One region of the Pseudoduganella dura genome, then DNA from elsewhere that is predicted to be linked to it. Evidence: predicted binding sites of a transcription regulator. Region 1 holds the regulator's gene; each other region holds the start of a gene.

The links. Region 1 encodes sigma-54, which starts transcription at its own class of promoters, with help from an activator protein. Its sites were predicted from a motif close to TGGCANGNAANCTGCTTT; they were not measured.
Region 2: the regulator sigma-54 is predicted to act here: its motif matches at 1,647-1,664, upstream of GJV26_RS09730 (TorF family putative porin).
Region 3: the regulator sigma-54 is predicted to act here: its motif matches at 2,430-2,447, upstream of GJV26_RS10250 (transglutaminase family protein).

Annotation. Positions count from the first base shown of each region.
Region 1 is NZ_WNWM01000002.1:2,525,991-2,536,645, forward strand. It holds gene GJV26_RS11090 (diguanylate cyclase) at 1-1,093, opposite strand, end outside; gene GJV26_RS11095 (amidohydrolase family protein) at 1,449-2,435, opposite strand; gene GJV26_RS11100 (enoyl-CoA hydratase/isomerase family protein) at 2,443-3,525, opposite strand; gene hpf (ribosome hibernation-promoting factor, HPF/YfiA family) at 3,683-4,057, opposite strand; gene GJV26_RS11110 (RNA polymerase factor sigma-54) at 4,149-5,624, opposite strand; gene lptB (LPS export ABC transporter ATP-binding protein) at 5,631-6,395, opposite strand; gene lptA (lipopolysaccharide transport periplasmic protein LptA) at 6,392-7,039, opposite strand; gene lptC (LPS export ABC transporter periplasmic protein LptC) at 7,070-7,663, opposite strand; gene GJV26_RS11130 (KdsC family phosphatase) at 7,695-8,237, opposite strand; gene GJV26_RS11135 (KpsF/GutQ family sugar-phosphate isomerase) at 8,237-9,235, opposite strand; gene GJV26_RS11140 (monovalent cation:proton antiporter family protein) at 9,403-10,655, shown strand, end outside.
Region 2 is NZ_WNWM01000002.1:2,203,617-2,214,271, forward strand. It holds gene amt (ammonium transporter) at 1-441, opposite strand, end outside; gene GJV26_RS09725 (P-II family nitrogen regulator) at 460-798, opposite strand; gene GJV26_RS09730 (TorF family putative porin) at 818-1,579, opposite strand; gene GJV26_RS09735 (accessory factor UbiK family protein) at 1,783-2,037, shown strand; gene GJV26_RS09740 (YifB family Mg chelatase-like AAA ATPase) at 2,122-3,633, shown strand; gene GJV26_RS09745 (hypothetical protein) at 3,717-4,196, shown strand; gene GJV26_RS09750 (DUF1840 domain-containing protein) at 4,275-4,625, shown strand; rRNA gene rrf (5S ribosomal RNA) at 5,193-5,305, opposite strand; rRNA gene GJV26_RS09760 (23S ribosomal RNA) at 5,431-8,306, opposite strand; tRNA gene GJV26_RS09765 (tRNA-Ala) at 8,502-8,577, opposite strand; tRNA gene GJV26_RS09770 (tRNA-Ile) at 8,601-8,677, opposite strand; rRNA gene GJV26_RS09775 (16S ribosomal RNA) at 8,781-10,311, opposite strand.
Region 3 is NZ_WNWM01000002.1:2,321,519-2,332,173, reverse strand. It holds gene GJV26_RS10250 (transglutaminase family protein) at 1-2,356, opposite strand, end outside; gene GJV26_RS10245 (circularly permuted type 2 ATP-grasp protein) at 2,528-3,940, shown strand; gene GJV26_RS10240 (alpha-E domain-containing protein) at 3,942-4,898, shown strand; gene GJV26_RS10235 (transglutaminase domain-containing protein) at 5,129-5,863, shown strand; gene GJV26_RS10230 (zinc-binding metallopeptidase family protein) at 5,934-7,085, opposite strand; gene GJV26_RS10225 (TonB-dependent receptor) at 7,222-9,609, opposite strand; gene GJV26_RS10220 (SHOCT domain-containing protein) at 9,864-10,655, shown strand, end outside.

The DNA.
Region 1 (10,655 bases):
CCAGTACGTTCACCAGCTCACGATGCAGCTCGAAATTCTTGTCTTCCAGCTGGTCTACCTTAACCGACATTAACCCCAGTACCGCGCCCTGGGTCACCATCGGGATACAGAGATGGTGTTTTCGCGGCTCGCTGAGCAGGTGGTGGCAGCATAGATCGGTATCGATGTGGTGATCATGAGCTCGACCGAAGCGAAGTGCCCAACAGTCTTCTGATGAAATGACGGAATCCGCCTCATCGTGGCCAAAATTCGCCAGCGGCTCCAGAACTTCCTGGGAATCACGGTACAGGTAAACCGTCCCGGACACGTTTGGCAACAAAGCCGTAAGGCATGGCGTCAGTACCGCCGAGGTGTCATTGAGCGTCTGCACCGAGTCAAGAGCCTGTAGCAGGCGGGCACTGCCCGACATCATCGAGTTGCGCGTTTCAGCCAGCACAACAGCTTCTTTCAGCTTATCAGCAGCAAGCGCACGATCTTTGAGAAGCCGGCGAACGCTCAATACCGCCGTCCCAAGCAGTAAAGCATTGAACAAGCCCGCAAAGGCACTGTAATACGCAACCTGGGCCGATCCATCCACCAGGGTCTTCCGGGCGAGATTTCGTCGCTCTGCCATCAACGTAATCTGCTTGCCGATGAGGGCCCTCAGCTTGTCCATTTGCGCTTTGCCAAGCGCGGTCGATGCATACAGGCTCTCCGGTGTCGCGCCATGGTTTCTGCGTGCAAAAATGCTATCGGCTGCGTTCGACAGCTTGGCGTCGGTGAGCTCGTTTATTTGCCTGATCGCCTCTCGCTCATTGTCATCCAGTGCCCCCTTCAGGAGCTCGCGCTTCAATGACGGAATCTCGAGAACTGCTGCTGTGTATGGATCGAGAAAAGCGTCCATCCCGCTGAGCGCGAAGCCTCTCTGACCAGACTCCACATCCCGCAACATACCCAGGAGATCTGTGTAGGCTGTCTGGCGATCTGCCGCAATTTTGAGCTGTGGTACACCTTCGCTGACGCGATTGTTGATAAAAAACGGGATAGCTGCCACGACGGCAGAGACAACGACTGCAACTATGGCGATATGTCGAACACGAGCTTCGGCAGGCATAACAAAAATCGTATAACCAGGGAGGTTTGGCCTGGTATTGAAGAAGCTGCGGGGATGGAGCAGGGACTGCACTTTACCATGATACAAAGCAACTATCAGGTCAATAGCCCTTTACAATGAGAATTAGTTGCCAGGGAACAACTAAACTAGTGGTGTATCGGACAACCGGACAGGAAAAAGCCGCGTGGCGGCCCGACCATCGCCCGTCCTGTCGTACCGATGCAGGACGAACACCCGGCATTCACTGGAACTGGGCATCGTGGCGCCGCCCCCCGTCTGGCAACGGAAAGCACTGTTCCGCAGTGCGCGAAGCATGCGCCGCGAAATCCCTGCCTTGAACCTCCAGCGACGGCCGCTACCGCATATACGGCGCCAGGTTCCCCGCGATCTTCGCGAATTCCGCGTCCGTCAGCGGCAGTTGCCGGAACGCGGCCCAGCTTTCGCGGGGCCGCAGGTTCTTGCCGGCGGCGGCGTCCGAGCCGAACAGGATGCGGTCCGTGCCGATCTGCCGGATGCGCTGCGCCAGCTTCGCCTGTTGCGCCGGCGTGATCTCCGGGTTGGCCATCGTGGCCACGTCGAACCACAACCGTTTCGTGCGCCGGTCGTGCGCATCCACCGCGGCGGCCAGCACGCCCAGCGCCTCGTCCGACGGCGCGTCGTCGTAGCCTGGGCCGGTGCCGGCCAGGTGCGCCACCTGCACCGTCACGTCCGGCGCGGCGGGCAGCAGCTGTTCGAGGAAGACGCGGGCCTGGGCGGCGCCGTACGGCCGGTGCTTCGATACCGATGCCCGCATGTGCACGGCGATCGCCATTTTCTTCGCGTTGGCGGCCGCGAACACGTCGCGCAGCCGCGCCGCATGCTCGGGCAGCTCCAGCTGCACATCCGAGTTACCGAAGTGCAGCTTCAGGCCGTGCTTCAGCCCGGGCAGCGCCGCGCAGCGCTCCAGCTCTTCGAGCGCATAGTCCTTCAGCGGGTTGACGCTGCAGAAGGCCAGCAGCCGGTCCGGGTACATGGCCGCCTGCGCCCCGTTGAAGTCGTTCTCGGCGCGCACCTTGGCCTGCTCGTCGTCGATCCTGCGCGACGGGCTGCCCCACACGTAGGCGACCGACAGCAGCACGGCGCGCCGGATGCCGGCCGCATCGAGCAGCGCGATCACATCCTTCGCGGCGATCGCTGGCGGCCCGCCGGCCCCGGTATCGAGCAGCCGCGCCATCGCCGGACTGAACAGGTGCTGGTGGTGATCCGCAACGGGCACCGGGCCGGCGGCCGGCGACGGGTCCGCGCCGAAGGCCGGCGCGGCCAGCGCGGCGGCGGAGAATGTCAGGAAAGCGCGGCGGTGCATGGCGGCCTCACAGGTGGCGCAACGGGTGGGCCCACGTGGGCCAGGCAGGTTCGAAGAAGCGCGCCACCATGTCGTCGGTCACACCGTCCAGCGACGGCGGATTCCAGCGCGGCGCATTGTCCTTGTCGATCGCCAGCGCGCGCACGCCTTCGATCACTTCGCCGTGCTCGAACGTGCGGCGCACCAGGTTGCGCTCCATGCGCAGGCAATCGGCAATGCCCATCGTGGCACCGCGCCGCATCATCTCGAAGGTCACGCGCATCATCAGCGGCGAGCGGCGCTCCATCGCGGCCAGCGCGGTGCGCGCCACCGGATGATCGTCACTGCGCAGCGAAGCGACGATCTCGTCCACCGAGCGGTGCGCGAAATGGTCGTCGATCAGCGCGCGGTGCGCCTGCAGCGCGGACGGGCCCGCTTCATGGCGCAGCGAGCGGCCGAACAGCGCCACCGCTTCGCGCAGGCCCGCACCCGCCGTGGAGCCGACCAGGTCGGCCAGCTGCGGCAATTCGGAGGCCGGCACGTAGTGGTCGGCCAGGCCGCAATACAGGGCATCGGGCGCGTCGATCGCCAGCGCCGTCAGTGCCAGGTACACGCCCAGCTTGCCGGGCGCGCGGGACAGGAAGTAGCTGCCGCCCACATCGGGAAACAGGCCGATATTCACCTCCGGCATGGCCAGCCGCGTGCGGTCCGTCACCACCCGCACGCCGCATTGCGGGCCGCCCTGGGCGATGCCCATGCCGCCGCCCATCACCACGCCGTCCATCACGGCCACGTAGGGTTTCGGAAAGCAGTGCACGAGGTAGTTCAGCGCATATTCCTCGGTGAAGAAATCCTCGATCTGCGCGCTGCCGCCCTGCGGCGTGGCGCGACCGGCCGCGTGGAAGAAGCGGATGTCGCCGCCCGCGCACAGCGCCTTCTCGGTGGTGCTGCGGATGACCACGGCGGAAATGTCGTCATTGTCGCGCCAGTCCAGCAGGGTGCCGGTAATCGCCCGAATCATGTCGAGCGACAGCGCGTTCATGGCCTTGGGCCGGTCGAGGGTAATGAAGCCGGTGTCGTTACCCACCTTGGCATGGACGTGGTCGGTCATGGTGTCTCGTATCGTTGTCGTTATGGCCCCATTCTAGCCATGGATGCGAACCATGTGGCGGAAAGCTTTGCCCCGAATGTAAATGGGACACATGATGCGGATATAACAAAGGGCGCATTGCAAGCGCCCTTCTGTTGCACGGTACCTGCGGCGGTCGTTATGCAGCCGGCGCGGGAATCTCGCTCTCGCCTGCGCTCTCGTTCTCGCTCAGGTGCTTGATCGTTTCATGATTGTGGTTCTGCACTTTATCCTTGTGCTTCATGACCTGGCGGTCCAGCTTGTCGATCAGCGTGTCGATCGCCGCATACAGGTCGTGCGCGACACTTTCCACGAACACGGTCTTGCCCGACATGCGCAGGTTGATTTCCGCCTTCTGCCTTTTTTCCTTCTCGGTGAGATTATCTACACTCAGGATCACACTTACATCGATCAATTGATCGAAATGACGTCTAACGCGTTCCAGCTTGCTCTGCACATACTCGCGAATGGCAGGGGTTACGTCGATATGGTGTCCACTGATGGTCAGATTCATACACACACTCCTAAAGAAAATATTGCAGGTTCATGCGGTCTCCATTGACAAGACATGGAGGCGTAGAGGAACCCGAGCACAACCAGGATTTCTACAAGGACTTGCGGAGGCTGACTGGGGGAATTTTCAATGCTTCGCGATATTTGGCAACAGTGCGTCGCGCAATCACCATGCCTTGTTCACCCAGCATGTCCGCAATCTTACTGTCGGATAAAGGGTTCTTCGGGTCTTCGGCTCCTGTGAATTGCACGATCAGCGCCCGTATCGCAGTCGAGGAAGCTTCCCCACCAGCTTCGGTTGCGACATGGCTGCCAAAAAAATACTTCAACTCAAACATGCCGTGCGGGGTCAGCATATATTTTTGAGTTGTTACCCGAGAGATAGTGCTCTCGTGCAGGCCCAGTGTATCAGCAATTTCACGCAACACAAGGGGCCTCATTGCCACCGCGCCATGCGAGAAAAAGTTCTTCTGCCGCTCGACAATGGCCTGGGCCACCCGGAGGATCGTGTCGAAGCGCTGGCGCATGTTCTTGATCAGCCACTTGGCTTCCTGCAGCTGGGCATTCATCTGCGTTTCGCCCTTGCCCTGCTTGAGCAGGCTGGCATACAGCGCGTTGACGCGCAGGCGGGGCATCACGTCGTTGTTCAGCGTGACGATCCAGCCGTTGCGTCCCCGTTTCACGACGACATCCGGTACCACGTAGTCTGACACGTCGGCCGCGAACGCGGCGCCCGGATGCGGGTTGCACTGGCGGATCACGGCCTGCGCTTCGCGCAGGTCTTCGTCGTCGCAGTCGAGCGCCTTCTTCAGCTTGTTGAAATCGCGCTGCGCGAACCACTGCAGGTGTTTCTCGACGATGCACAGCGCCATCCGCCGCGTGACCAGCGGCACGCCCGACATGCGCCGGATCTGCAGCGCCAGGCATTCGGAGGCGTTGCGCGCGCCGATCCCGGCCGGGTCGAAGCTCTGCAGCAGCTTCAGCGCGGTGCGCAGCTCGTCGGCCTCGATTTCCAGTTCCTCGGGCAGGCGGGCATGGATCTCTTCCAGCCCTTCCTCGAGGTAGCCGTTGTCGTCGAGCGCATCGATGATCAGCTCGACCAGCCCACGGTCGCGCGGCTCCAGCACGGTCACGCGCATCTGTTCCATCAGGTGCTCGCGCAGGCTGCGGTGGCTCGCTTCGAGCTGGGGGCGGGAATCGTCGTCGTCCGGGCCCTTGCCGCTGCCGGCATTGCTCCAGTCGGTATCGCCGGCGCCGGCATCGAGGCCTTCGCCGTCGCCGCCTTCGAACGGCTCGGGTTCGGCCGCCGCCGGCGCATCCTGTGCCGGCGGCCCTTCCGGCGGCGCTTCGCCGTTGGGCTGCGCATTGTTGATGGCGCCATCGCCGAGCAGGCGCACCGAGCGGTCGAGCGGATCGTCGAGCCTCTCGAGCAGCGGGTTATCGGTCAGCAGCTGCTCCAGTTCCTGGTGCAGCTCCAGCGTGGACAGTTGCAGCAGGCGGATCGACTGCTGCAGCTGCGGTGTCAGCGCGAGGTGCTGGGAGGTGCGGAGTTGCAGAGACTGTTTCATGGCTGATCACATACGGAAATGTTCACCCAGATACACGCGGCGTACCGACTCGTCCGCAATGATGTCGTCGGGTCGGCCGGAGGCCAGTACGCTGCCCTGATTGATGATATACGCCCGGTCGCAGATGCCCAGCGTTTCGCGCACGTTATGATCCGTGATCAACACACCGATGCCGCGCCCTTTCAGGAAACGCACGATGCGCTGGATTTCGATCACGGCGATCGGATCGACGCCGGCGAACGGCTCGTCGAGCAGCACGAAGCGGGGGTTGGTGGCCAGCGCGCGCGCGATTTCCACGCGGCGGCGTTCGCCGCCGGACAGCGACAGCGCCGTGTTCTCGCGCAGCTTCTCGATCTGCAGGTCGGCCAGCAGCGCGTTCAGGCGCTCGTCGATCTCCGCCTTGCCGAGCCCCTTGCCGTCGACCTTCTGGATCTCCAGCACGGCGCGGATGTTTTCCTCCACCGTCAGCTTGCGGAACACCGACGCCTCCTGCGGCAGGTACGACAGGCCGAGGGTGGCGCGCTTGTGGATCGGCAGGCTGGAAATATCGGTACCGTCGAGGTCGATCGTGCCGGCATCCGACGCGACCAGCCCCACGATCATATAGAACGACGTGGTCTTGCCGGCGCCGTTCGGGCCCAGCAGCCCCACCACCTCGCCGCATGCCACCTGCAGCGACACGTCATGCACCACCTGGCGCTTGCCGTAGCTCTTTTGCAGCCCGCGCACGAGCAGCGTGCTTTCGCAGCCTTCCACCGCCTGCGCCATCATTGCCCCGCTGCCGGCGCGGCCGGCGGTTGGGTGGAGGATGGGGCAACTGCGGGTGCACCAGCGGGCGCACCGGCGGGCGCGTTGGCGGGCGTGCCCGCGGGTGGTTCCGTGCGTTTCGGCTGGATCACCATCGTGCCGCGGCCGGCGCCCGGCTTGTCGGCCCCGGTGCTCGTGTTGCGCACGCTGAAGAACTCGCGGCGGCTGTCGTACGAGATGAACTCGCCTTCGACCTCGTCGCTCGGCTTCTTGCCTTCGAGCCGGCGGATCTTCGCCTTCGAATACATCTTCACCAGTTCGGCCTTTTCATCGTACTCGATGCGGTCGGCCTCGCCTTCCATCCACTGGTCGCCTTCGCCGTCGCGCTTCTGGCGGAATGCCACCTTCTTGCCACCGCCGGTCAGCGTGGCCAGCTGGTAGCCGTCCGGCGTGTAGGTGACCACCGCCTTGTCGGCCTTCATCCGCAGCGTGCCGCGGGTCAGCGTCACGTCGCCGGTGAAGGTGTACACCTGTTTCACATCGTCCGCATCGAGGCGGCCGTAGTTGATTTCGGTGGGCTTGTACGAATCGGCCTTCTCGGCGGATGCAATGCCCGCCGCTCCCAGGAGCAGCACCGGCAATAGCGCCGACAGCATGAGTTTCTTCATTTCGATTCCTATCTGCGAATTCTGTTTGACCTATTGCCTCGGACGGGGCGGATACACGATGGTGCCCTGCCCCAGCGTCAGCTGGCGCGTCGCATTGTTGGCTTTCATGCCGATGCCGGTGGCGGTGGCACCGCCGCTTTCCATCCGCACCGGCAAGTCGGTTTCCATGCGGTCTTCGTCCGGGTAAATCGTCAGCTTCTCGGTGGCCAGGTGCATGTCGCGCGCGGCGGGCGATGCGGCCCGGTCGATCTTCACGTTCTTCGTCAACGTCACCCGCGTGTTGTCCTGGTCAACGCGGGCCTGCTCGGCGTGGATATCCATCGGCGGCTTGTCGCCGGCAATGCTGCGCACCACGGGCTTGACGATGTCCGACGAATCGTCGGACGGGCGGTGGGTCAGTTTATCACCCGAAATGATGTAGCTGGGTTGCCCGGTCTTCGTCATGCGCACGAACGAGAAGTGTTCCACGATGTAATCCGGTTCGTCGACCTTGATGCCGGCCTCCATGGCCTCGCCGGTACGGTTCATCAGCTCGACCAGCCAGAACGAGCCGAGGGCGCCGAACAGCGCGAGCAGCATGCCGATCGACAGGCGGTAACGGTGTGCGGTTCGCTGGTTGCGCATGGCTTCTCCCATTTGATGTCAACCCCGCATGTCAGATCAGGAACTGGGCCAACACGCGGTCGTAGCTGCCCTGCGCGCGCAGCACGAGTTCGCACGCTTCGCGCACGGCGCCATGGCCGCCCGGATTCTTCGTCACGTGATGCACGCGCGCCAGCACTTCCGGCCGGCCGTTCGGCACCGCCAGCGCGAGGCCCACGCGCGTCAGGATCGGGATGTCGACCACGTCGTCGCCGATGAAGGCCACCTGCTCCTCGGTGAGGTTCTGCTGGGCCAGCAGCGCCTTGAACGGCGTGAGCTTGTCGTGCCCGCCCTGGTGCACGAAATCGATCGTCAGGTCCTTCGCGCGGGCCGTCACCTGCGGCGAGCGGCGCGCGCTGATGATGGCCGTCAGCACGCCGGCTTCCTGCAGCAGCTTGATGCCCAGGCCGTCCTGCACGTTGAAGGTCTTGAACGCCTCGCCTTCGGCGCCGTAATGCAGGGAGCCGTCCGTCAGCACGCCGTCGACGTCGAAGATGAACAGCTTGATTTTCGCGGCGCGGGCCAGGAGGGCCGCGTCGATCACCGTGGATTTCATCAGATCACCTTTGCGCGGGTCAGGTCGTGGATGTGCAGCGCGCCGACCAGCGTGCCGCTGTCGTCGACCACCAGCATCTGGTTAATGCGGTGCTCTTCCATGATGGCGACGGCGTCGACGGCCAGGTTGTCCGGCCCGATCGTGCGCGGGTTGGGATGCATCGCGTCGCCGATGACGACCTTGCCGAAGTCCTGCACCTTGTCGATCATCCGGCGCAGGTCGCCGTCCGTGAACACGCCCACCGGGCGGTATTGTGCATCGACCACGGCGGTCATGCCCATGCCTTTTTGCGTGATCTGCATCAGTGCATCCGGCAGCCGGGTATCCGTCGCCACCGCGGGGATCGCATCGCCCTGGCGCATGATGTCGCGCACGTGCGTCAGCAGGCGGCGGCCCAGCGCGCCGCCCGGGTGCGAGCGGGCGAAATCCTCTTCCCTGAAACCGCGCAGGTCCAGCAGCGCCACGGCGATCGCGTCGCCCAGCGCCAGCGTCACGGTCGTGGAGGCGGTCGGCGCCAGGTTCATCGGGCAGGCTTCCTTGGCCACGGAAACATCCAGGTGCACGTCCGCCAGTTTCGCCAGGCTCGATTCCGGCTTGCCGGTCATCGAGATCACCGCGCCGCCCATCCGCTTGACCACCGGCAGGATCGCCATCAGTTCGGTACTTTCGCCCGAATACGAAATCGCGATGAACGCGTCGTCCGGCGTGACCATGCCCAGGTCGCCGTGCGCCGCTTCGGCCGGATGCACGAACAGCGCCGGGGTGCCGGTGGACGCCAGCGTGGCGGCGATCTTGCGGGCGATGTGGCCGGATTTGCCGATGCCGGACACGACAACGCGGCCCTTGCAGTTCAGCAGCAGCGTGACGGCTTTCCCTACGCTTTCATCCGTTTCCAGACGAGAATGCAAAGCGATCAGCGCATCCGCTTCGATCTGCAGGGCTTCGCGCGCCAGCACCAGCGCACGGCTTGCGGTTGTTGCATCAAAAGCTTTCAGCATTGTTTTTTCATGGGTTACACTCATGCCGAAAGTATAGCCGAATTGGGAAAGCAAAAAACTTGCCAGATGTTACAAACATGGAATAACCGGCGAACCAACCGGCCCCCTGCCCGCGCACCGGGGCGGCCAGCCCAGCGCACCGTTCACGGATATTTCCCTTCATTGGCATGTTTTCCCCTCTCGAACTGACCCTCCTGCTGCTGGGCAGCGCCGTGCTGGGCGTGGTGGCCTTCCGCATGCTGCACCTGCCGCCGATGCTCGGCTACCTGGCCGTCGGCATCCTGATCGGCCCGAACGCGCTGGGCCTGGCCGACGACAGCCACGCCACCCATGCGCTGGCCGAATTCGGCGTGGTCTTCCTGATGTTCTCGATCGGCCTCGAATTTTCGCTTCCCAAGCTCAAGTCGATGCGCAGCGACGTGTTCGGCCTGGGCATGGCCCAGGTGGGGCTGACGATCGTGGCCACCCTGGCCTTCGGCTGGCTGATGGCCCGCGCCCTGCCGCCGTCGATCCACATCTCGTGGCAGGCCGCGTTCGCGCTGGGCGGCGCGCTGGCCATGTCGTCGACGGCGATCGTCGTCAAGATGCTCACCGAGCGGCTGGAGCTGGAATCGGAACATGGCCGCAAGATCATCGGCATCCTGCTGTTCCAGGATATCGCCGTGGTGCCTCTGCTGATCCTGATCCCGGCGCTGGCGAAAAACCCCGACAACCTGCTCGTCACGCTGGGCTGGGCCGCGCTGAAGGCGGTGGTGGTGCTGGTGGTGCTGCTGTTCTTCGGCCAGAAGCTGATGCGCGGCTGGTTCACGGTGGTGGTCAAGCGGCGCTCGCAGGAGCTGTTCATGCTGAACCTGCTGCTGGTGACGCTGGGCGCGGCCTGGATCACCGAGCGCGCCGGCCTGTCGCTGGCGCTGGGCGCCTTCGTGGCCGGCATGCTGATCTCCGAGACCGAATACAAGCACCAGGTGGAAGAGGACATCAAGCCGTTCCGCGATGTGCTGCTGGGCCTGTTCTTCATCACCATCGGCATGCTGCTCAACGTGCGCGTGGTGCTGGAAAACTGGTGGCTCGTGCTGCTGCTCCTGGTGCTCCCGGTGGCGCTGAAGTTCGCGCTGATCGCCGGGCTGGCCAAGCTGTTCGGCTCGTCGGACGGCGTGTCGATGCGCACTGGCCTGGCGCTGGCGCAGGCCGGCGAATTCGGCTTCGTGCTGCTGAACGTGGCCGGCGGCATGGAGCTCGTCGACCCGTTCGTGATCCAGGTGGTGCTGGCCTCGATGGTGCTGTCGATGCTGGTGGCGCCGTTCCTGATCGAGCATTCCGACAAGCTGGTGCTGAAATTCTCCAGCAACGAATGGATGATGCAGTCGCTGAACCTGACCAAGCTCGCGGCGCGCACCATGTCCACCCAGAAGCACGTGAT
Region 2 (10,655 bases), 320 kb from region 1:
CAGCAGCGCACGGCTGAACCCGCCGAAGAACGCATTGCCTTCAGTGAACGCGATCGAATAGCCGTAGATACACCACAGCACGATGATCAGCGAGAAGATCGTGAAGATCTGCATCAGCACGGACAGCATGTTCTTGGAGCGTACCAGACCGCCGTAGAACAGGGCCAGTCCGGGAATCGACATCATGATGACCAGCAGCGTGGAGACGAACATCCACGAGGTATCGCCCTTGTGCGGCGTTGGCGCGGCGGCGGGTGCTGCTGCTGCTGCGGGCGCGGCGGCAGCAGGTGCCGCGGCGGGTGCAACTTCGGCCGCGGCCGGCGCGGCGGCGGTGGCCGCCGGCGCGTCGGCCGTGGCGGCATCCTGCGACCAGGCCGGCGCCGCGCTGAACGCCATCAGCATGGCTGCCCCGGCCAGCCACTTCGTTATCATTTTCTTCATCGGATTCCCCTTTTTTATTTAAAGCGCATCGTTGCCGGTTTCGCCGGTCCGGATACGGATGACCTGTTCCAGGTTATAAACGAAAATCTTGCCGTCGCCGATTTTGCCGGTCCGGGCAGCCGTTTCGATGGCTTCGATGGCCTGCTCGACGATGGCATCGTCGACCGCCGCTTCGATCTTGGTCTTGGGCAGGAAGTCGACCACGTATTCGGCGCCGCGGTACAGCTCCGTGTGGCCTTTCTGGCGACCGAAACCTTTGACTTCGGTCACGGTGATCCCTTGCACGTTGATCGCGGACAGGGCTTCACGCACCTCGTCCAGCTTGAACGGCTTGATGATGGCGGTAATCATTTTCATGGCAGGCCTCGTTTGTGGTTCAGAAGGTTTTGGACAGGGTCAGCACGGCACCGGATTTGCCCAGGTTCTTGCCGTTCGTCGGTGCGATGTAGGCTTCGGTGTTGGTATCGACATAGGCCAGCGATACCGTGGCAACGCCGAAGTCCTTGGTGATGCCCACTTTCCAGTCGGTGTAATCGGCATAGCCGTTATTCTTGACTTTCTGGTGGCCCACGTGCAGGTTCAGGATGAAGCCCTGGGCCAGTTCCTGGTTGACGGAAGCATCCAGGTACTGGCTGTTCTTGCTGTCGGCAAAGCCGAACAGGTTCGTCAGCGAATGGGAGTATTTCAGCGTGGCGGGACCAAAGCCCACCTGGCCGTACAATTCGAACGTGTTCGCGCTGGTCGGCAGCGAGTTCGATGCGTAGATGTAGCCCAGGCCGCCCACGTCGTACGTGAAGCCGGAGCCGATATCGCCGCGTTTGCCGGCATACACATCCCATTCGACGCTGCCGTCGCCGCCGCCGTCCTTGACCCACTTGATCGTGGACAGCCAGGTGCCCGCGTAGAAACCTGTCGGGTTGTTGACCCAGTCGGCGCCGCCCTGCAGCGCCGGTTTCAGGCGGGTTTGCGAGATACCGCGATAACGGTAATCGCTGGTGATGGCCGCGTTGAAGCTGATCTCATTGTCCGGTTTCGCCTCGGGTGCCGCGGCGGCTTCCTGTGCCTGGGCCTGGCCTGTCGCGATGCATGCGAACAGTACGGCGATGGACAGGGCGGAGCGCTTGCTCGGGTGGGTCATGGCGATTTCCTTTTGAGTGAACTTTTATTGCGGTTTAAAATTCGTCTGACGCGTTGTCTCGTTACCTAAAGCAGAATGCGTGCCAGCAAGTAGTTGCTGAGCTGCTAGCCGAGCCGCCGACCGGGACATCTGTTTCGCACCAAATAATCTTCGTACTGGCACCATTCTGGTGCATTTGAACGAAAAACTCACCGGAGCCCATTGTGGACATGAACGCCTTTTTCAACGACCTGCAGAACAAGATCAACCACGCCATCGAAAACTCGCCCGCCAAGGATATCGAACGCAACGTGAAAGCCATGATGACGCAGGGCTTTTCCAAGCTGGACCTGGTAACGCGGGAGGAATTCGACATCCAGGCGCAGGTATTGGCCAAGACCCGCGCGCGCCTGGAACTGCTGGAAACGCGCCTGGCCGAACTGGAAGCGAAAATCGCTGCGGAAAAAGCACCCCTGTAATGCCCGGGCGCGCTTGTCGCGCCGCAATGCCCCACCCGCTGCACGGCTCTACGATGCAGGATCGTCGAGTCGCAGCGGGGAATCATGAGCCTGGCCGTCCTGAAAAGCCGTGCGTTGAACGGCATCGAAGCGCCTGAAGTCAGCGTTGAAGTTCACCTGGCCAACGGCTTGCCGGCCTTTCACATCGTCGGACTGGCCGAGACGGAAGTGAAGGAAGCACGCGACCGCGTGCGCGCCGCCATCCTCAACGCCGGCTTTGAAATGCCGGCGCACCGCATCACCGTCAACCTGGCCCCGGCCGACCTGCCCAAGGAATCGGGCCGCTTCGACCTGCCGATCGCTCTCGGCATCCTGGCTGCTTCCGGCCAGATTCCCACACCACCACTGGCCCGCTACGAATTCGCAGGTGAACTGTCGCTCACCGGCGAGCTGCGCCCGATCCGCGGCGCACTGGCCATGACGTTCGCGATGCAACGCGCCCAGGCCCGCAGCGCGTTCGTCCTGCCTCTGGCGAACGCGGACGAAGCGGCACTGGTCGATGGCGCGGCCGTGTACCCGGCCGCCACGCTGCTGGAGGTCTGCAACCATTTTTGTGCGGCGGACGATACCGCCAGGCTGGCGCGGCACCGGTGCGCGCCCAGGGCCGTGATCGCCGAGCGTCCCGATTTCGCCGAAGTGAAAGGGCAATGGCATGCCAAGCGAGCGCTGGAAGTGGCGGCGGCCGGCGGGCACAGCATCTTGATGGTCGGCCCGCCGGGCGCAGGCAAGACAATGCTGGCATCGCGTTTCGCCGGCCTGCTGCCGTCGATGACGAACGACGAAGCGCTGGAAGCGGCGGCGGTGCAGTCGCTGACAGGCACGTTTACGGCCGCAGCGTGGAAATTGCGGCCGTTCCGGGCGCCGCATCACACATCGTCCGGCGTGGCACTGGTTGGCGGTGGCAGCGTGCCCCGGCCCGGCGAGATATCCCTGGCGCATTGCGGCGTGCTGTTCCTCGACGAATTGCCGGAGTTCGATCGCCGCGTGCTCGAAGTGCTGCGCGAGCCGCTCGAATCGGGACGTGTAACGATCTCGCGCGCCGCCCGCCAGGCCGAGTTTCCGGCACGGTTCCAGCTTGTCGCCGCGATGAACCCCTGCCCATGCGGCTACCATGGGCATGTCTCGGGCAAATGCAAATGCTCGGAAGATGCGATCGTGCGCTACCAGGGCCGGGTCTCCGGCCCGCTGCTCGACCGCATCGACATGCAGATCGAAGTTGGCCCGGTGCCGACCGATACGCTCCACACCGCCGAAGATGGCGAACCTTCCGAAGTGATCGCCGCGCGGGTGGAGACGGCATTCCAGCGGCAGCTGGACCGGCAGCACAAGAGCAACCGTTACCTGAGCTCGCGTGAAATCGACCGCCATTGCAAGCCCGAACGTGCCGGACAAGACTTGCTGCACAAGGCCATGCTGCAGTTCCACTGGTCGGCGCGCGCCTATCACCGCGTGCTGCGGGTGGCGCGAACGATTGCCGACCTGGCCGATTCCGAAGCCGTGCAAGCGAAGCATGTGGCCGAGGCCGTTCAATTCCGCCGCGTACTGCGCCAGACCTGACTGGCGATTCGACAGTCGCGCCGATGGCGCCGGGCTTCCGAGGCTGCTACCATCGGTGCATGAGACTCCACTTTTCGATTCCCATGGCGGTTGCCGTTGCCGCGACGGTGAGTGCGTGCAGCCCCAAGTTCGACTGGCGTGATTATCGTAGTGCCGAGGCATCGTATTCGGTGCTGTTCCCGGACAAGCCTGCGACGCACACACGCACGGTCAATCTCGACGGCCGCCAGGCGGCGATGACAATGACTGCGGCCGAGGTCGACGGTACCATTTTTGCTGTCGGCACCGCGGCCCTCCCCGATGCAGCCCAGGCCAGGCATGCCGTCGGGGCGATGCGCACGGCAATGGTGCGCAATATCGGCGGCAACATAACGAAGGAGGCCGAACGCGAAGGCGGGCTGGAAGTCGAGGCCCATGGCGTGAGCAATGCGCGCCCGATGCAATTGCATGCCAGGTTCGTCGCCCGGGACAGCCGGGCGTACCAGGTAATTGTCATGGGACCGGAAAAGGCGGTCGATGCGGAAAACATTGACACCTTCATACGCTCTTTTAAGCTGAACTGAAAGGCGACGTGTGTCGCCGGTGTGCCCCGGCAAGTCATGATATCGTTGGATTACTAAAACAACACATCAGGAAGCGCCATGTTAATCACATTCAAATCCCAATCCTCATCCGAAGTCACGATGTACCAGGAACACGCACAACGGATCCTGGATGTGCTCAACAAGAACCACACACGAGGCGTCATTACGGCTGCCGAGGCTGCCCAGGCAGTGGCATTGCTGGAGCAGGAAATTGCGTTAAGCAAATTACACCCGGAAGTGGATGCCGAACACGCGAGTCATTCGCATCCCCATCACCTCCCGGAAGTGGATGAAACGGCGGAGATGGCCGAGAAAAACCATATCGGTTTCGCCCAGCGTGCATTCCCGCTGCTGGAAATGCTGCGCGCCGCGCGGGATGCCAACGACAATATCGTCTGGGGTGTTTGATTGGTCTGATGCTGGTGTCAGACACTTTTTTTCACAGGAAAAAGGTGTCTGACAACGGTTTTCCCATGCGTTTCGACTCTCGAAAGCAAAAAACCCCCATCTGCACTGAACGCGATCTTGAGCGCGTTCAGTGCAGATGGGGGTTTTTCTATATAACAGCCTGATTGAACCCACTTTCACACTGGTTGCAGTAGCGAAGCCCGGCAATGCTGGGCTGAGCAATCGGCGCGATTAATCTGCAATGCCCGGCGGAGCACAAAAACCATGGACAGGGAGCCCAGTCCGCAGCGCCCTGCTGACGCAGCGCTCCAAAGCAAAAAACCCCCACCAGATTCATTTGGTGGGGGTTTCTCTATATAACAGCCTGACGATAACCTACTTTCACACTGGTTGCAGTAGCGAAGCCCGGCAATGCTGGGTTGAGCAATCGGCGCGATTAATCAGCAATGCCCGGCGGAGCACAAAAACCATGGACAGCGAGCCCAGTCCGCAGCGCCCGGCTGAAGCAGCGCCCCAAAGCAAAAAACCCCCACCAGATTCATCTAGTGGGGGTTTCTCTATATAACAGCCTGACGATAACCTACTTTCACACTGGTTGCAGCACTATCATCGGCGCAAAGTCGTTTCACGGTCCTGTTCGGGATGGGAAGGGGTGGGACCGACTTGCTATGGTCATCAGGCATGACTTGTACGTAGCGTCGCTCCCTGTCGGGCAGCGCAGCTACTAATCTGGAAGAAGTAAAGTTAAGGTAGTTCAAGCTGCATCATCAAACACAGGCAAATGCTCCACAACCGTCAAGGTTATAGGGACAAGCCTTACGGGCAATTAGTATCAGTTAGCTTAATGCATTACTGCACTTCCACACCTGACCTATCAACGTCCTGGTCTCGAACGACCCTTCAAAGAGCTCAAGGCTCTGGGAAATCTCATCTCAAGGCAAGTTTCCCGCTTAGATGCTTTCAGCGGTTATCTCTTCCGAACTTAGCTACCCGGCAATGCCACTGGCGTGACAACCGGTACACCAGAGGTTCGTCCACTCCGGTCCTCTCGTACTAGGAGCAGCCCCCTTCAAATTTCCAACGCCCACGGCAGATAGGGACCAAACTGTCTCACGACGTTTTAAACCCAGCTCACGTACCACTTTAAATGGCGAACAGCCATACCCTTGGGACCGGCTACAGCCCCAGGATGTGATGAGCCGACATCGAGGTGCCAAACTCCCCCGTCGATATGAACTCTTGGGAGGAATCAGCCTGTTATCCCCAGAGTACCTTTTATCCGTTGAGCGATGGCCCTTCCATACAGAACCACCGGATCACTATGTCCTACTTTCGTACCTGCTCGACTTGTCGGTCTCGCAGTTAAGCACGCTTATGCCATTGCACTATTAGCACGATGTCCGACCGTACCTAGCGTACCTTCGAACTCCTCCGTTACACTTTAGGAGGAGACCGCCCCAGTCAAACTGCCTACCATGCACTGTCCCCGATCCGGATGACGGACCAAGGTTAGAACCTCAAATGAACCAGGGTGGTATTTCAAGGTTGGCTCCACGAGAACTGGCGTCCCCGCTTCAAAGCCTCCCACCTATCCTACACAGATTGATTCAAAGTCCAATGCAAAGCTACAGTAAAGGTTCATGGGGTCTTTCCGTCTAGCCGCGGGTAGATTGCATCATCACAAACATTTCAACTTCGCTGAGTCTCGGGAGGAGACAGTGTGGCCATCGTTACGCCATTCGTGCAGGTCGGAACTTACCCGACAAGGAATTTCGCTACCTTAGGACCGTTATAGTTACGGCCGCCGTTTACTGGGACTTCAATCAAGAGCTTGCACCCCATCATTTAATCTTCCAGCACCGGGCAGGCGTCACACCCTATACGTCCACTTTCGTGTTTGCAGAGTGCTGTGTTTTTATTAAACAGTCGCAGCCACCATTTTATTGCAACCCTTTCACCCTCATGGAGTAAACCATTCAAGCTACCGGGGCGTACCTTTTCCCGAAGTTACGGTACCAATTTGCCGAGTTCCTTCTCCCGAGTTCTCTCAAGCGCCTTAGAATACTCATCTCGCCCACCTGTGTCGGTTTGCGGTACGGTCTCGTATGACTGAAGCTTAGAGGCTTTTCTTGGAACCACTTCCGATTGCTTCGCAGCACATGGCCGCTCGTCCCGTTCCCTTGAATTACGTGCCCGGATTTGCCTAAGCACCTTCTATGAAACAGAAACTGACTATTCCAACAGTCAGACAACCTTCCGCGATCCGTCCCCCCATCGCATCATACGACGGTGCAGGAATATTAACCTGCTTCCCATCAGCTACGCATCTCTGCCTCGCCTTAGGGGCCGACTCACCCTGCTCCGATGAACGTTGAACAGGAAACCTTGGGCTTACGGCGTGCGGGCTTTTCACCCGCATTATCGCTACTCATGTCAGCATTCGCACTTCTGATACCTCCAGCATCCTTTACAAGACACCTTCGCAGGCTTACAGAACGCTCTCCTACCATATCTATTGCTAGATATCCGCAGCTTCGGTGACTGGCTTAGCCCCGTTACATCTTCCGCGCAGGACGACTCGATCAGTGAGCTATTACGCTTTCTTTAAATGATGGCTGCTTCTAAGCCAACATCCTGACTGTTTTAGCCTTCCCACTTCGTTTTCCACTTAGCCAATCTTTGGGACCTTAGCTGGCGGTCTGGGTTGTTTCCCTCTTGACACCGGACGTTAGCACCCGATGTCTGTCTCCCAAGCTCGCACTCATCGGTATTCGGAGTTTGCAATGGTTTGGTAAGTCGCGATGACCCCCTAGCCATAACAGTGCTCTACCCCCGATGGTGATACTTGAGGCACTACCTAAATAGTTTTCGGAGAGAACCAGCTATTTCCAAGTTTGTTTAGCCTTTCACCCCTATCCACAGCTCATCCCCTAATTTTTCAACATTAGTGGGTTCGGTCCTCCAGTGCGTGTTACCGCACCTTCAACCTGGCCATGGATAGATCACTTGGTTTCGGGTCTACACCCAGCAACTAACGCCCTGTTCGGACTCGATTTCTCTGCGGCTCCCCTATTCGGTTAACCTCGCTACTGAATGTAAGTCGCTGACCCATTATACAAAAGGTACGCCGTCACGGAACAAGTCCGCTCCGACTGTTTGTATGCACACGGTTTCAGGATCTATTTCACTCCCCTCCCGGGGTTCTTTTCGCCTTTCCCTCACGGTACTGGTTCACTATCGGTCGATTACGAGTATTTAGCCTTGGAGGATGGTCCCCCCATGTTCAGACAGGATTTCTCGTGTCCCGCCCTACTTGTCGCATACTTAGTACCACCGGTCTGATTTCGCGTACGGGGCTATCACCCACTATGGCGCCTATTTCCAGAGGCTTCCACTACCAGTCCGACTATCATATGCAGGCTCATCCCATTTCGCTCGCCACTACTTTGGGAATCTCGGTTGATTTCTTTTCCTGCAGCTACTTAGATGTTTCAGTTCGCCGCGTTCGCTTCACACACCTATGTATTCAGTGAGTGATACCCTAAAAGGGTGGGTTTCCCCATTCGGAAATCTTCGGATCAATGCTCGTTTGTCAGCTCCCCGAAGCTTATCGCAGACTTCTACGTCCTTCATCGCCTGTAATCGCCAAGGCATCCACCATGTGCACTTATTCACTTGTCCCTATAACCTTGACGGCTATCGGTATCAAGCATTTACTACTGTGTTTCTGATGAGCTTTATTACTACCCTGAACATGCGATGTCTCGCACATTCAATAAAACTTTACTTCTTCCAGATTGTTAAAGAACGAAACAGCAGTGATCTCTAAAAGATCAAATCTAAATCTCGGGACTTAGATTTGACATCTCGAAAACGTGGTGGAGGATGACGGGATCGAACCGACGACCCCCTGCTTGCAAAGCAGGTGCTCTCCCAGCTGAGCTAATCCCCCAGGATTTTCTTGTGCCTGATACGTGGTGGGTCTGGTTGGGCTCGAACCAACGACCCCCGCGTTATCAACACGGTGCTCTAACCAGCTGAGCTACAGACCCGCGCTACAACACGATTGCGGTACTACTGTTTCTTCTTCATTCGACAGTCGATAAGTGTGGACGTTTAATGAGCAAGGATTCCGAAGAATCGTGCCTACTCTAGAAAGGAGGTGATCCAGCCGCACCTTCCGATACGGCTACCTTGTTACGACTTCACCCCAGTCACGAATCCTACCGTGGTAAGCGCCCTCCTTGCGGTTAAGCTACCTACTTCTGGTAAAACCCGCTCCCATGGTGTGACGGGCGGTGTGTACAAGACCCGGGAACGTATTCACCGCGACATGCTGATCCGCGATTACTAGCGATTCCAACTTCATGCAGTCGAGTTGCAGACTACAATCCGGACTACGATACACTTTCTGGGATTAGCTCCCCCTCGCGGGTTGGCGGCCCTCTGTATGTACCATTGTATGACGTGTGAAGCCCTACCCATAAGGGCCATGAGGACTTGACGTCATCCCCACCTTCCTCCGGTTTGTCACCGGCAGTCTCATTAGAGTGCTCTTTCGTAGCAACTAATGACAAGGGTTGCGCTCGTTGCGGGACTTAACCCAACATCTCACGACACGAGCTGACGACAGCCATGCAGCACCTGTGTTACGGTTCTCTTTCGAGCACTCCCAAATCTCTCCGGGATTCCGTACATGTCAAGGGTAGGTAAGGTTTTTCGCGTTGCATCGAATTAATCCACATCATCCACCGCTTGTGCGGGTCCCCGTCAATTCCTTTGAGTTTTAATCTTGCGACCGTACTCCCCAGGCGGTCTACTTCACGCGTTAGCTGCGTTACTAAGTCAATTAAGACCCAACAACTAGTAGACATCGTTTAGGGCGTGGACTACCAGGGTATCTAATCCTGTTTGCTCCCCACGCTTTCGTGCATGAGCGTCAGTCTTGACCCAGGGGGCTGCCTTCGCCATCGGTGTTCCTCCACATCTCTACGCATTTCACTGCTACACGTGGAATTCTACCCCCCTCTGCCAAACTCTAGCCTTGCAGTCTCCATTGCCATTCCCAGGTTAAGCCCGGGGATTTCACAACAGACTTACAAAACCGCCTGCGCACGCTTTACGCCCAGTAATTCCGATTAACGCTTGCACCCTACGTATTACCGCGGCTGCTGGCACGTAGTTAGCCGGTGCTTATTCTTCAGGTACCGTCATGAGGCACGGATATTAGCCGTACCCTTTTCTTCCCTGACAAAAGAGCTTTACAACCCGAAGGCCTTCTTCACTCACGCGGCATTGCTGGATCAGGGTTGCCCCCATTGTCCAAAATTCCCCACTGCTGCCTCCCGTAGGAGTCTGGACCGTGTCTCAGTTCCAGTGTGGCTGGTCGTCCTCTCAGACCAGCTACTGATCGTCGCCTTGGTGAGCCTTTACCTCACCAACTAGCTAATCAGATATCGGCCGCTCCAGGAGCATGAGGTCTTGCGATCCCCCACTTTCATCCATAGATCGTATGCGGTATTAGCGTAACTTTCGCTACGTTATCCCCCACTCTTGGGCACGTTCCGATATATTACTCACCCGTTCGCCACTCGTCAGCGGAGCAAGCTCCCTGTTACCGTTCGACTTGCATGTGTAAAGCATGCCGCCAGCGTTCAATCTGAGCCAGGATCAAACTCTTCAGTTTAATCTCTGTTTAAAGTCATTGCTGACTTGGTCGCCCATTCAAAATACTGACGAACCTTCTTGCGAAGGTTACGTTTATTTCTTATGAGCGTTTGATGCTATATTTTGAGCTGTCGGGGCCGAAGCCCCGGGCACATCATCAAACGCCCACACTTATCGACTGTTGATTGTTAAAGAATTCTGCCCTTGAAGGCTTGCTGCGGATCTTGCAGACCCGGCGACAAATCGTTGTGTTTGTCAGCAGCAGAGAGATGAGATTATGCGGTGTTTCGTGCAGCTCGTCAACCCCTGGGTTTGTATCGCAATGTTGCATCAGCGATCCAAACTTGCCTGTCGCAGCGTTTC
Region 3 (10,655 bases), 200 kb from region 1:
GGCTGGTCGGCCCGATGAACGTGCCCGAGAACAGGTACGACAGGGCCGGGTGCACCTGCCAGTAGGTGATCAGGCTCTTGAGCAGGTCCGGCCGGCGCAGCATCGGGCTGTCTTCGGCGGTGGCGCCGCCGAGCGTGGCGTGGTTGCCGCCGCCGGTGCCGGTATGGCGGCCGTCGAGCATGAACTTCTCGGTGCCCAGCCGGGTCAGGCGCGCTTCCTGGTACAGCGTCGACACGTTGTAGACCAGTTCATTCCAGCTCGCCGCCGGATGGATGTTCACTTCGATCACGCCGGGGTCCGGCGTGACGCTGAGCAGCTTGATGCGCGGATCGCGCGGCGGCGCATAGCCTTCGATGCGCAGGCGCATCTTCAGCCGGGCGGCGGTGTTCTCGACCGCCGTGACCAGCGCCAGGTAATCCTCGATGCGCTTGAGCGGCGGCATGAAGATGTACAGTCGGCCGGCGCGCACCTCGATGCACAGCGCCGTGTGGATCACGTCGCGCGCATCCGGTTCGGCGGGGCGGGCGGGCGCCGGCGGCGCGGCGGGCTTCCTGGCCTTGTCCGCGGTCTTGTCCGCGCCTTTGCCGGCCGCCAGGCCCAGCACGGGCCGCTTTTCCTTTTCCTTTTCCTTCTTGCCGACCGGCAGGGCACCGCGCGGCGCGAACGGATCGACGTCGAAGTCCTCGTCGCGTTCCTCCGGCAGCACCCACGGCAGCGTGGCCAGCGGCAGCCGCAGGCCGATCGGCGAGTCGCCCTCGATCAGGTACAGGTGCTCGCGCCGCAGCGGCCATGGCGAGGTGCGCCAGCTGGTGCCGAGCATGACGGACGGATCGTAGTCCCGCGCCTTCAGAGGCAGCACGTAGCCGGCCACCCGGCCAAGGCCGCGTTCGAGCAGGCGCGCCAGCCGGCGGCGCTCTTCCGGGGCGTCCAGGTCGGCCTGCAACGGGTCCAGGTTGCGCGGCAGCGCCTGTTCGCGCTGGGCCTGCAGCAGCACGTCTTCATACGCGGGGATGGCGCTGTCGGCCGGCAGGCCGAGCGACTTGACCAGCTCGGCGGCGAAGCGGCCGGCGTCCTCGCTGCCATAGCCGTCGTCGACATGTTCGTCCGAGAACAGCGAGGCGTCGAGCCACATCGGCTGGCCGTCGACGCGCCAGAAGATGTTCAGGGCCCAGCGCGGCAGCGGCTCGCCCGGATACCACTTGCCCTGGCCGTAATGGAGCATGCCGCCCGGTGCAAAGTGGTTTTTCAGCCGGTGCATCAGGTTGCCCGCCAGCTCGCGCTTGCGGTCGCCGTGCGCGAGGGTGTTCCATTCCGCGCCGTCCATGTCGTCGATCGACACGAACGTGGGTTCGCCGCCCTGCGTCAGGCGCACATCCTGCTGTTTCAGGTCGGCATCGACCTGCTGGCCGAGGCGGTCGATCTTTTGCCAGTCTGTTTCGGAATACGGCTTGGTCACGCGCGGGTCTTCGTGGATGCGGGTGACCGTCATCTCGTGGAAGAACGTGACCTCGGCCTTGTCGGTGTAACCCGATACCGGCGCCGCCGAGGACGGCATCGCCGTGCAGGCGAGCGGAATGTGGCCTTCGCTGGCCAGCATGCCCGACGTGGGGTCGAGCCCGATCCAGCCGGCACCGGGAACATAGACCTCGGTCCAGGCGTGCAGGTCGGTGAAGTCTTCGGCCGGGCCGCTCGGGCCGTCGAGCGCTTCCTGGTCGGCGCGCAGCTGGATCAGGTAGCCCGAGACGAAACGCGCCGCCAGCCCCATCTCCCGCAGGATCTGCACCAGCAGCCAGCCGCTGTCGCGGCACGAGCCGGAACGCTTCTGCAAGGTCTCTTCCGGTGCCTGTACGCCGGGCTCCATGCGCAGCAGGTAGGCGATGTCGCGCTGCAGGCGCTGGTTGATCGCCACCAGGAAGTCGTTCGTCCCCATCGGCTGCGCCAGCAGGTCGCGGCGTGCGGCGGCGACCCATTCCTGCAGCAGCGGGCCCGATGGCTCCACCTGCAGGTAGGCGGTCAGTTCCGTGGTCAGCTGCGGCGGATACGCGAACGGAAACGTTTCGGCATATTTCTCGACGAAGAAATCGAACGGGTTAATGACGGTCATGTCCGCAACCAGGTCGACCGTGAATTCCAGCATGTCCGCTTTTTCGGGGAACACGAAACGGCCGATGTAATTGCCGTAAGGGTCTTGCTGCCAGTTGATGAAATGGTCTTGCGGCGTCACTGACAGCGAATACGACAGGACCGGCGTGCGGGCATGGGGCGCGGGCCGCAGGCGCACTTCGTGCGGCGACAGATTGACCAGGCGGTCATAGCGGTAACTGGTCTTGTGATGCAGCGCGATACGGATAGCCATGCGGGAATGCCTTTCGAGATGAGTCCGAGATTAGTCCGAGATTAGTCCGGGATTAGTCTGATATGTGAGCAGGTAAGCATGATCCATACCTGCAACTACAGCAACGGTACCTTATGTCGCGTGATAAACCTGGCACGTTTCTTGATAGCACTGCTGGGACAGGAGGAATCGATGCCGAACTTTTACGACGAGATGTATTCCACTGAAGCAACCGTACGGCCACATTATCATGCGTTCGCGGATTGGCTGGCACAGCAGCCCCCGCACTTGATCGACCAGAAACGGGCCGAAGCCGAACTGATCTTCCAGCGCGTGGGGATCACGTTTGCCGTCTATGGCGACAACGCCGGCAAGGAACGCCTGATCCCCTTCGACATCATCCCGCGCGTGATCGATGCCGCCGAGTGGGCCAGGCTGCAGGAAGGCCTGGTACAGCGCGTGACGGCGCTGAACCGTTTCCTGCACGATGTCTATCATGATCAGGATATCCTGAAAGCCGGCATCGTTCCGCGCGAACAGGTGTTGAACAACGCGCAGTACCGGCCGGCGATGCAGGGTGTCGAAGTGCCGTCCGATATCTATGCGCACATCGCCGGGGTCGACATCGTGCGGGCCGGCGCGGGCGAATTCTACGTCCTGGAAGACAACCTGCGGGTGCCCTCCGGCGTTTCCTACATGCTGGAAAACCGCAAGATGATGATGCGGCTGTTTCCCGCGCTGTTCGCCAGCAACCGGGTGGCGCCGGTCGACCACTATCCCGACCTGCTGCTCGACAACCTGCGCACCGTGGCGCCGCCCGGCATCAGCGATCCGACGGTGGTGGTGATGACGCCCGGCATGCACAACTCGGCCTACTTCGAGCACGCGTTCCTGGCCCAGCAGATGGGCGTGGCGCTGGTGCAGGGGCAGGACCTGTACGTGAAGGACGATACCGTCTACAAGCGCACCACGCGCGGCCCGAAGCGGGTCGACGTCATCTACCGCCGCATCGACGACGACTATCTCGATCCGCGCGCGTTCCGCGCCGATTCCACGCTGGGCGTGCCCGGCCTGCTCGACGCGGTGCGCGCAGGGCGGGTCGGCCTGGCGAACGCCATCGGCACCGGCGTTGCCGACGACAAGTCGATCTACCCGTTCGTGCCGGACATGATCGAGTTCTACCTGGGCGAGAAGCCCATCCTCAACAACGTGCCCACCTACCAGTGCAGGAAGCAGGAAGACCTGGCCTACACGCTGGCGCACCTGCCCGAGCTGGTGGTCAAGGAAGTGCACGGCGCCGGCGGCTACGGCATGCTGGTCGGCCCGGCCTCGACCCATGCCGAGATCGAGGCCTTCCGCGAGCGCCTGCTGGCCAACCCGGCAGGCTACATCGCCCAGCCCACGCTGGCGCTGTCGGCTTGCCCGACCTATGTCGAATCGGGCGTCGCGCCGCGGCATATCGACCTGCGCCCGTTCGTGCTGTCGGGCAAGAAGGTGACGATGGTGCCGGGCGGGCTGACCCGCGTGGCACTGCAGGAAGGATCGCTGGTGGTCAATTCGTCGCAGGGCGGCGGAACCAAGGACACCTGGATATTGGAGAACTAGCATGTTGAGCCGCACCGCAGATCATTTGTTCTGGATGGCCCGCTACACCGAGCGGGCGGAAAATACCGCGCGGATGCTCGATGTCCGCGTGCAATATTCACTGATGCCGCAATCGGCGCTTGCCGCCCAGCAGGGCTGGCGCACCATGCTGGGCGTTTCGGAACTGGACGCGCAATTTGATGCCAAGTACAGCGCACTGACCCAGAAAGAGGTGATCGACTTCATGGTGCGCGATCCGGACAACCCATCGTCGATTGCCAGTTGCCTGACGGGCGCGCGCGAAAATGCGCGCGCCGTGCGCGGCACATTGACCACGGAAGTGTGGGAAACCGAAAACACCACCTGGATCGAGCTGCAGCAGCACCTGAAGAACCGCATGTTCGAGCACCATCCGGGCCAGTTCCTGGAATGGGTCAAGCACCGCTCGCACCTGTCGCGCGGCGTCACGCTCGGCACCATGTTCCAGGACGAGGCGTTCAACTTCATCCGCCTCGGCACCTTCCTCGAACGGGCCGACAACACGGCGCGCATCCTCGACGTCAAGTTCAAGTTCCTGGCCTCCGACACGATCAAGGCGGGCGCCCAGGACGAATTCTATTACCTGGCGGCCCTGTTGCGCTCGGTGTCCGCGTTCGAGACCTATCGCAAGGTCTACCGCGACGCGATCACGCCCACGCGGGTGGCCGCGCTGCTGATCCTGCAGGCGAAAATGCCGCGTTCGCTGGTAGCGTGCATGGCCGCCGTGGTCGCCAACCTGCAGGAGGTGAGCAACGACCAGTCGCGCGAAACCGAACGCCTGGCCGGAAAGCTGCACGCCAAGCTGCAACTGGCGCTGATCGACGACATCCTGGAAGAGGGCCTGCATGAATTCCTCACGGCATTCCTGGCATCGATCGAACGGCTGGGCAATGGCATCAGCAGCGATTTCCTGCTGCCGGCGCCGGAAGTCGATGCCTGATGGCCGCGGCACGACGGCTGCCTCATGAAGCTGCTTCAGCACCATGCTGGCCACGATGTCTGCACCAATAATGCCCAAATATATTGTGCGCCGCACCAATATGAATAAAATTATAATTATTGCGCCATAGTGGTGCAATTGTGCCCAGCATGGAAAGCGAGCGTGCCATGTGGATAAGAACCGGTTGTTACCTCAGTTTCACCGTCGCCCACCCGGCGCCTTTCATCCTCATGCTGCGTCCGCGCAGCGGTGCACAGCAATGGGTGGCGCGGGAATCGTATACGTTGACGCCCAGCGTGCCGGTGCTTGAATTCACCGACGCCTACGGCAACCTGTGCCAGCGCCTGATCGCGCCGCAAGGCCAATTCTCGATTCATACCTCGGCCGATGTGCTGACCCCCGACGTCATCGATGTCGCGCCCGGTGCGCCGTTCGACGAAGTGCAGAACCTGCCCGATGCCGTGCTGACCTACCTGCTGCCGAGCCGCTACTGCGAGTCGGACCGCTTCTTCGACATGGCCAGCAGCATCGTGGCCGGCCTTGCTCCAGGATACGACCAGGTTGCCGGCATCTGCGACTGGATCCGGCGCCAGGTGCGCTACAACTCCGCTTCGAGCCACGGCCACATGGCCGCGACCGATGTCAACTTCCGGCGCGAAGGCGTGTGCCGCGACCTGGCGCACCTGGGCATCGCCCTGTGCCGCGGCCTGTGCATTCCGGCCCGCATGGTGGTGGGATACCTGCACGGGCTCGCGCCGATGGACCTGCATGCGTGGTTCGAGGCCTATGTGGGCGGCCGCTGGTACACGTTCGATCCGACCCAGGATGCGCCGCGCGGCGGCCGCGTGACCGTCGCCTATGGACACGACGCCGCCGACGTGGCGATCTTCAACCAGTTCGGCCCGGCGCTGGTGCCGCATCACATGCACGTAACGGTTCAATTGCTGGAAGCAGCGCCGGCCTGATCATGCGGGCCGGCAAGGATGCCCGGCCTTCGACCGGCCGGGCATTCAAGCCGGGCACAACAGGGGATGGTTACGATGCGGCGGGCGCATCGGCCGGCATGTTGGTCGGCACCTGCGCAGGCGCGTTTGCCGGTGCGCTGGCCTTTGCCAGCGCCTTCGCCTGCTTCATCTGGGCGCGCACCACCTTGTGCACGAATTCCAGCTTTTCCAGCACTGGCGTGCTGAGCTTGAACGGATAGGAATCCGGCGTGCCGATGCTGCGGTTCAGGCTGTTGAGCACGTAGGTCAGCGCGAACCAGTCGTTCAGGGTTTCGTCGAACGAATCGGTCCTGGTTGGCAGGGTCACGCTTTCCAGCGACGGCTCATCGGGTTTGCGGGGCGTGAGCGACAGGCCGCACGCATGCGCCGTTTCCAGCGTATCGAGCATGTGCAGGTAGTGGGCCCAGGTCTCGGCCCAGTCTTCCCACGGGTGCGAGCTGGCATAGCTGCTGACGAAGCGCGATTCCCAGTCGGCCACCGGGCCTTCGCTGTAGTGGCGTTTCAGCGCCTCGCCGTAATCCTGGCGCTCGTCGCCGAACAGGGCGCGGAAAGGCTCGATCCACTCGCTGTCGGCCACCAGCCGGTCGAAATAATAGTGCCCGCTTTCGTGGCGGAAGTGCCCCAGCAGCGTGCGATAACGCTCGTGCATCTGTTCGCGCGTGCGTTCGCGCTCGGCCGGGTCGGCTTCGGCGATGTTCAGGGTGATCAGCCCGTTGGCGTGGCCGGTCATCACGCACTGGTCCGTCACGCCGTCTTCCAGGAACTGGAACGCCAGGCCCGTTTCGGGCTCGGTCTCCTTCGATACCGGCGTCAGGCTCAGCGTGGCCAGCGAAAACAGCAGGCGGCGCTTGGCTGTTTCCAGGCGCGACCAGAGAACGCGGTTCTTTTCCGACGACAGCGCCGGAATGATGACGGTCAGCTGGCACGACTCGCACAGGTCGTGCGGGTCGTCCGCCGGCAGCACCCAGTTGCAGACATTGTGCTGCACGTAGTTGGCGCATGGTTTGTACAGCTTGCCTTCGTCCCTGCGGTTCAGGCTGCGCCATTGGCCTGTTTCCGTCTCTTCGAAGCTGTTGATGGAGCGGTGCAAGGGCTGGTAGCCCAGCTTGCTTTCGCAGTTGAAGCACAGGGTGTTCTCAAAAAAAACTTGCTGGGCGCACTTGTCGCAATGAAACGTTTTCATGGGGGCAGTACCAATAGATGAGAGGGAATAGATGAAGAGGTTGTGGGTGTTTTGTAATTAACAATCTAACAGCAAATTCGATTCCGATATCGCCGTGTCGGACAACGCCTCATCTATCGTGCGCACCCCCGCCGGACTAGAACCTGGCGGCCACGCTCATGCCGATACTGCGCGGCATCAGGCGGTAACCCTGCACGATGGAGGCCACCTGCGGATGCTGGATGATCGTGTCGTCGTCCAGCGCGTTCTTCACGAACAGGCTCAGCTTGTAGCGGTCGAGCGTGAGCCCGGCGCTCAGGTCCACCGTGTGGTATGCCGGCCGCTGGTAGTCGGTCTGTTCCGGATTGAGCGAGCCCTTGCTGGAGCCCACCCACTGCACGCCGCCCGCCACGAAGGCGCTCCTGTCGCCGAACGCGGCGAAGTTGTACTGCGCGCTGACGGCGGCGTTGTATTTCGGCACACCCTGCACCTGGGCACCCTGCACGGCGCCGATCACGCCGTTGCGTATCCCTTCGTCATTGGACAGTTCCGCCTTCACGTAGCCGCCCGAGGCGCTGAGCGTGAGGCCGGCGAACGGCCTGGCCTTGATGTCGAACTCGACGCCCTTGCTGACCGCGTCGCCGGCATTGGCGTTGTAGGTGTAGGCGCAGGTCGGCAGGTACACGCCTTGCTGGATATTGGTCCACTTGACGTAGAACACGTCGGCGTTGATCGACAGGCGGTTGTTCAGGAAGCGCGACTTGCTGCCCACCTCGTAGCTCCACAGGCTGTCCGGCGCGTAGGTGGCGGGGCCCTGTTCGAGCCCGTTCGCTTCCAGGTCGGGCGCGCAGGTGGTCGGCGGCACGAACACGTTCGATCCGCCCAGGCGAAAGCCCTTGGCGGCGGTGGTGTACACCGTGTGGGCCGGGTCGACTTCCCAGGTCAGCGCATACTTGGGCAGGAAGGCCGTGGAGGACAGGCGCGAGGAGCCCGTGTTGCCGGCTCCCGCCAGGTAAAGGCTGTTGCGCTGGTCCAGCGACGAGCTGCCCTTCAGGTAGCGCGCGCCGACGGTGGCATGCAGCGACGGCGTGAAATAGTAGTTCAGTTCGCCGAACACCGAGCTTTGCCTTTCGGTGTAGTGGAAGGTGCCGGAAAACGCGTTATCGCCGGGGAAGGAACCGGCATTGGCACCCGGCAGGATGTCCGGATCGCTGCTGCTGAAGCCGAATTGCGCGAAGGTGTCGTTCACGCCGAAGATCGGATCGTTTTCGTTGATGTCGGTGTGCTGCTTGGAGACATACAGGCCGCCCAGCCAGGTCAACGGCGAGCGCGCCGGATCGTAGGGCTTGGACGCCAGGCGCAGTTCCTGCGCCAGCTGGCGCACCCGGTTGTTCAGGTACACCGCCGACGGCAGCGCGGCGACCGCCTCGATCAGTTCCGGCGGCGCCGTGCCGCCATCTTCCGTCGACGTGAGGAAGGTCGACAGCGAATAGCTGTTGTACGCCGAGCCGTTCTGGGTGCGGTCGAACTTGCGCCGGAAGTGGCTGGTGCTCGACGTGAGGTCGGCCGCTCCCAGGTCCCAGCCGACCAGCACGTTCGCCGTCTGCAGGATATCCTTCGACGGTTCGCGCACCTGTTTCTGCGCCTGGTAGCGGGGCAGCTCGATATTGAATGCCGCAATATCCCTGGCATCCACCTTCTGGTAGTACACCGACGGCGTGACGGTCAGCGCGGCCGTCGGCTTCCACTTGAGCGCGATCCGCACTTCCTGGTCGTCGACCTTGTTGATATTACCGGCCAGCACACTGCCGCCATTGCCGACCTGGTCGATGAAGCCGCCGGCGCGCTGCGCCTGCACGCCGATGCGCAGCGCCAGCTCGTCGCGCACCAGCGGGATATTGGCCACCGCATTGGCCAGGTAGCCGGCGCTGCCGCCCTCCAGCGACGACGCCTCGGCATAGGTGCTGAACTCGCGCTCGGCCAGGTCCGGTTCGTTCGGCACGAACTTGATGGTGCCGCCCATCGAGCTGGCGCCGTACAGCGTGGCCTGCGGCCCGCGCAGCACTTCCACCCGGTCGATATCGAAGAATTTCGGCTCCACCGCGCCCATCGTGTAGACATTGCCGACCGTGAGCGACACATCGCCCAGGTAAATGCCGACGGTGGCGGCGCCGGCGCCCGAGCTGATGCCGCGGATCTCGATGTTGGACGTGCCGGGTCCGGCGCCGCCATTGCCGGTGGCGGCGGTGAACGAAATATTCGGCACCGTGCGGGTCAAGTCGGTGATGTCGTTGACGTGCTGCGCCTGCAGCTGCGCGCCGCTGATGGCGGAGATGCTCATCGCGACCTTGTTGGGGTCTTCCTTGCGCTTCTGCGCGGTGACGGTGACGATCTCGATCTGTTCCGACAATGCGACCGGTCGCGCCTGGCCCGCGCTGTCCGGCGCGTCGGCGGCTTGCGCGAACGCCGTGCCGGGCAGGGTGGCTGCAAGGGGGCACAGGGCGGCAAAGGCATAGCTCAGCGCTGCAGGCGGGCGGATTGTCATGCGCATCCTTCATGGTTGGAGACCGGTGGGGCCGAATGTCGGCCGGCGAGAAGCGTCAAAGAATTCTAGCAATAAGGATGCCAGTATTTTTGCCGCACCGGCGCGGCCTGTTCGCGCCGTACCGGATTGACCACGGCGGTGCCGAAGAAAGGCGGGCCGGCGTGCTATCTTGTTAAGGTCATAAGGTCAGGTGCCTGGCCCGTCGTCAGGCGCGATCTCCGCGGCAGCAATCAATTCAACGTCAGGAAACGAGCATGCAACAACTTTCTCCAGCGGGGCAGCAGGTCATCGACGACATTGCCAGGCGTTACGGATACAGCACCGATGCGGTCCTCAGCATGCTGCAATCGGTCATCAACGGCAATGGCAGGATGGCGCAATTCAACCACCCGGAATTCTCCGGCTCCGGCCAATGGATGAGCGGCGGCATGACGATGGTGTCCGACATGTTCAACAACAACCTCAAGAACAGTGTGAGCAACCTGTGTTCCGAGCTGTCGCAGCTGGTCACGGCGCAGCCCGACCTGCTCCGGAGCGGCAGCTTCCAGTCGCAAAGCCAGGGCGGGCAGCAGCAGGACAGCTATTCCGGCGGAACGCATTACGGGGCAGGGCAGGGCGGGGCCGCCGGCGGCGCCAGCCTGTTCGTGCCGCCCGCGCCCGGCAGCAATGTGGACTGGTGGGGGGCCGACCTGCGCTGGCCCAACAGCACCGGCGCCCAGAACGGCGTGCGGTATGCCTACTTCGCACAGGCGCGCCGCCTGGCCATCGAAGTCAACGGCAGGGTCACGATCTACGACACGCTGGACCACCAGATCGGCGGCTTTTCCCAGCAACAATCGTATGGCGGCTCGCTCGGCTTCAACAGCCAGCATGGCCTGATCGATGTGGCACGCCTGCCGATCGTGTCTGTCGATGGCGTGGTGCAGGAATCAGGAGCAGGATCTGGGCCAGGAGCCGGGGCAGGCTACGCGCCGGCTCAGGCATCGGGCCAGGCAGCGCCGGCGGCACAGGGAGCAGCGCCGGGTGTGTCACCGCAGCGTGGCGCC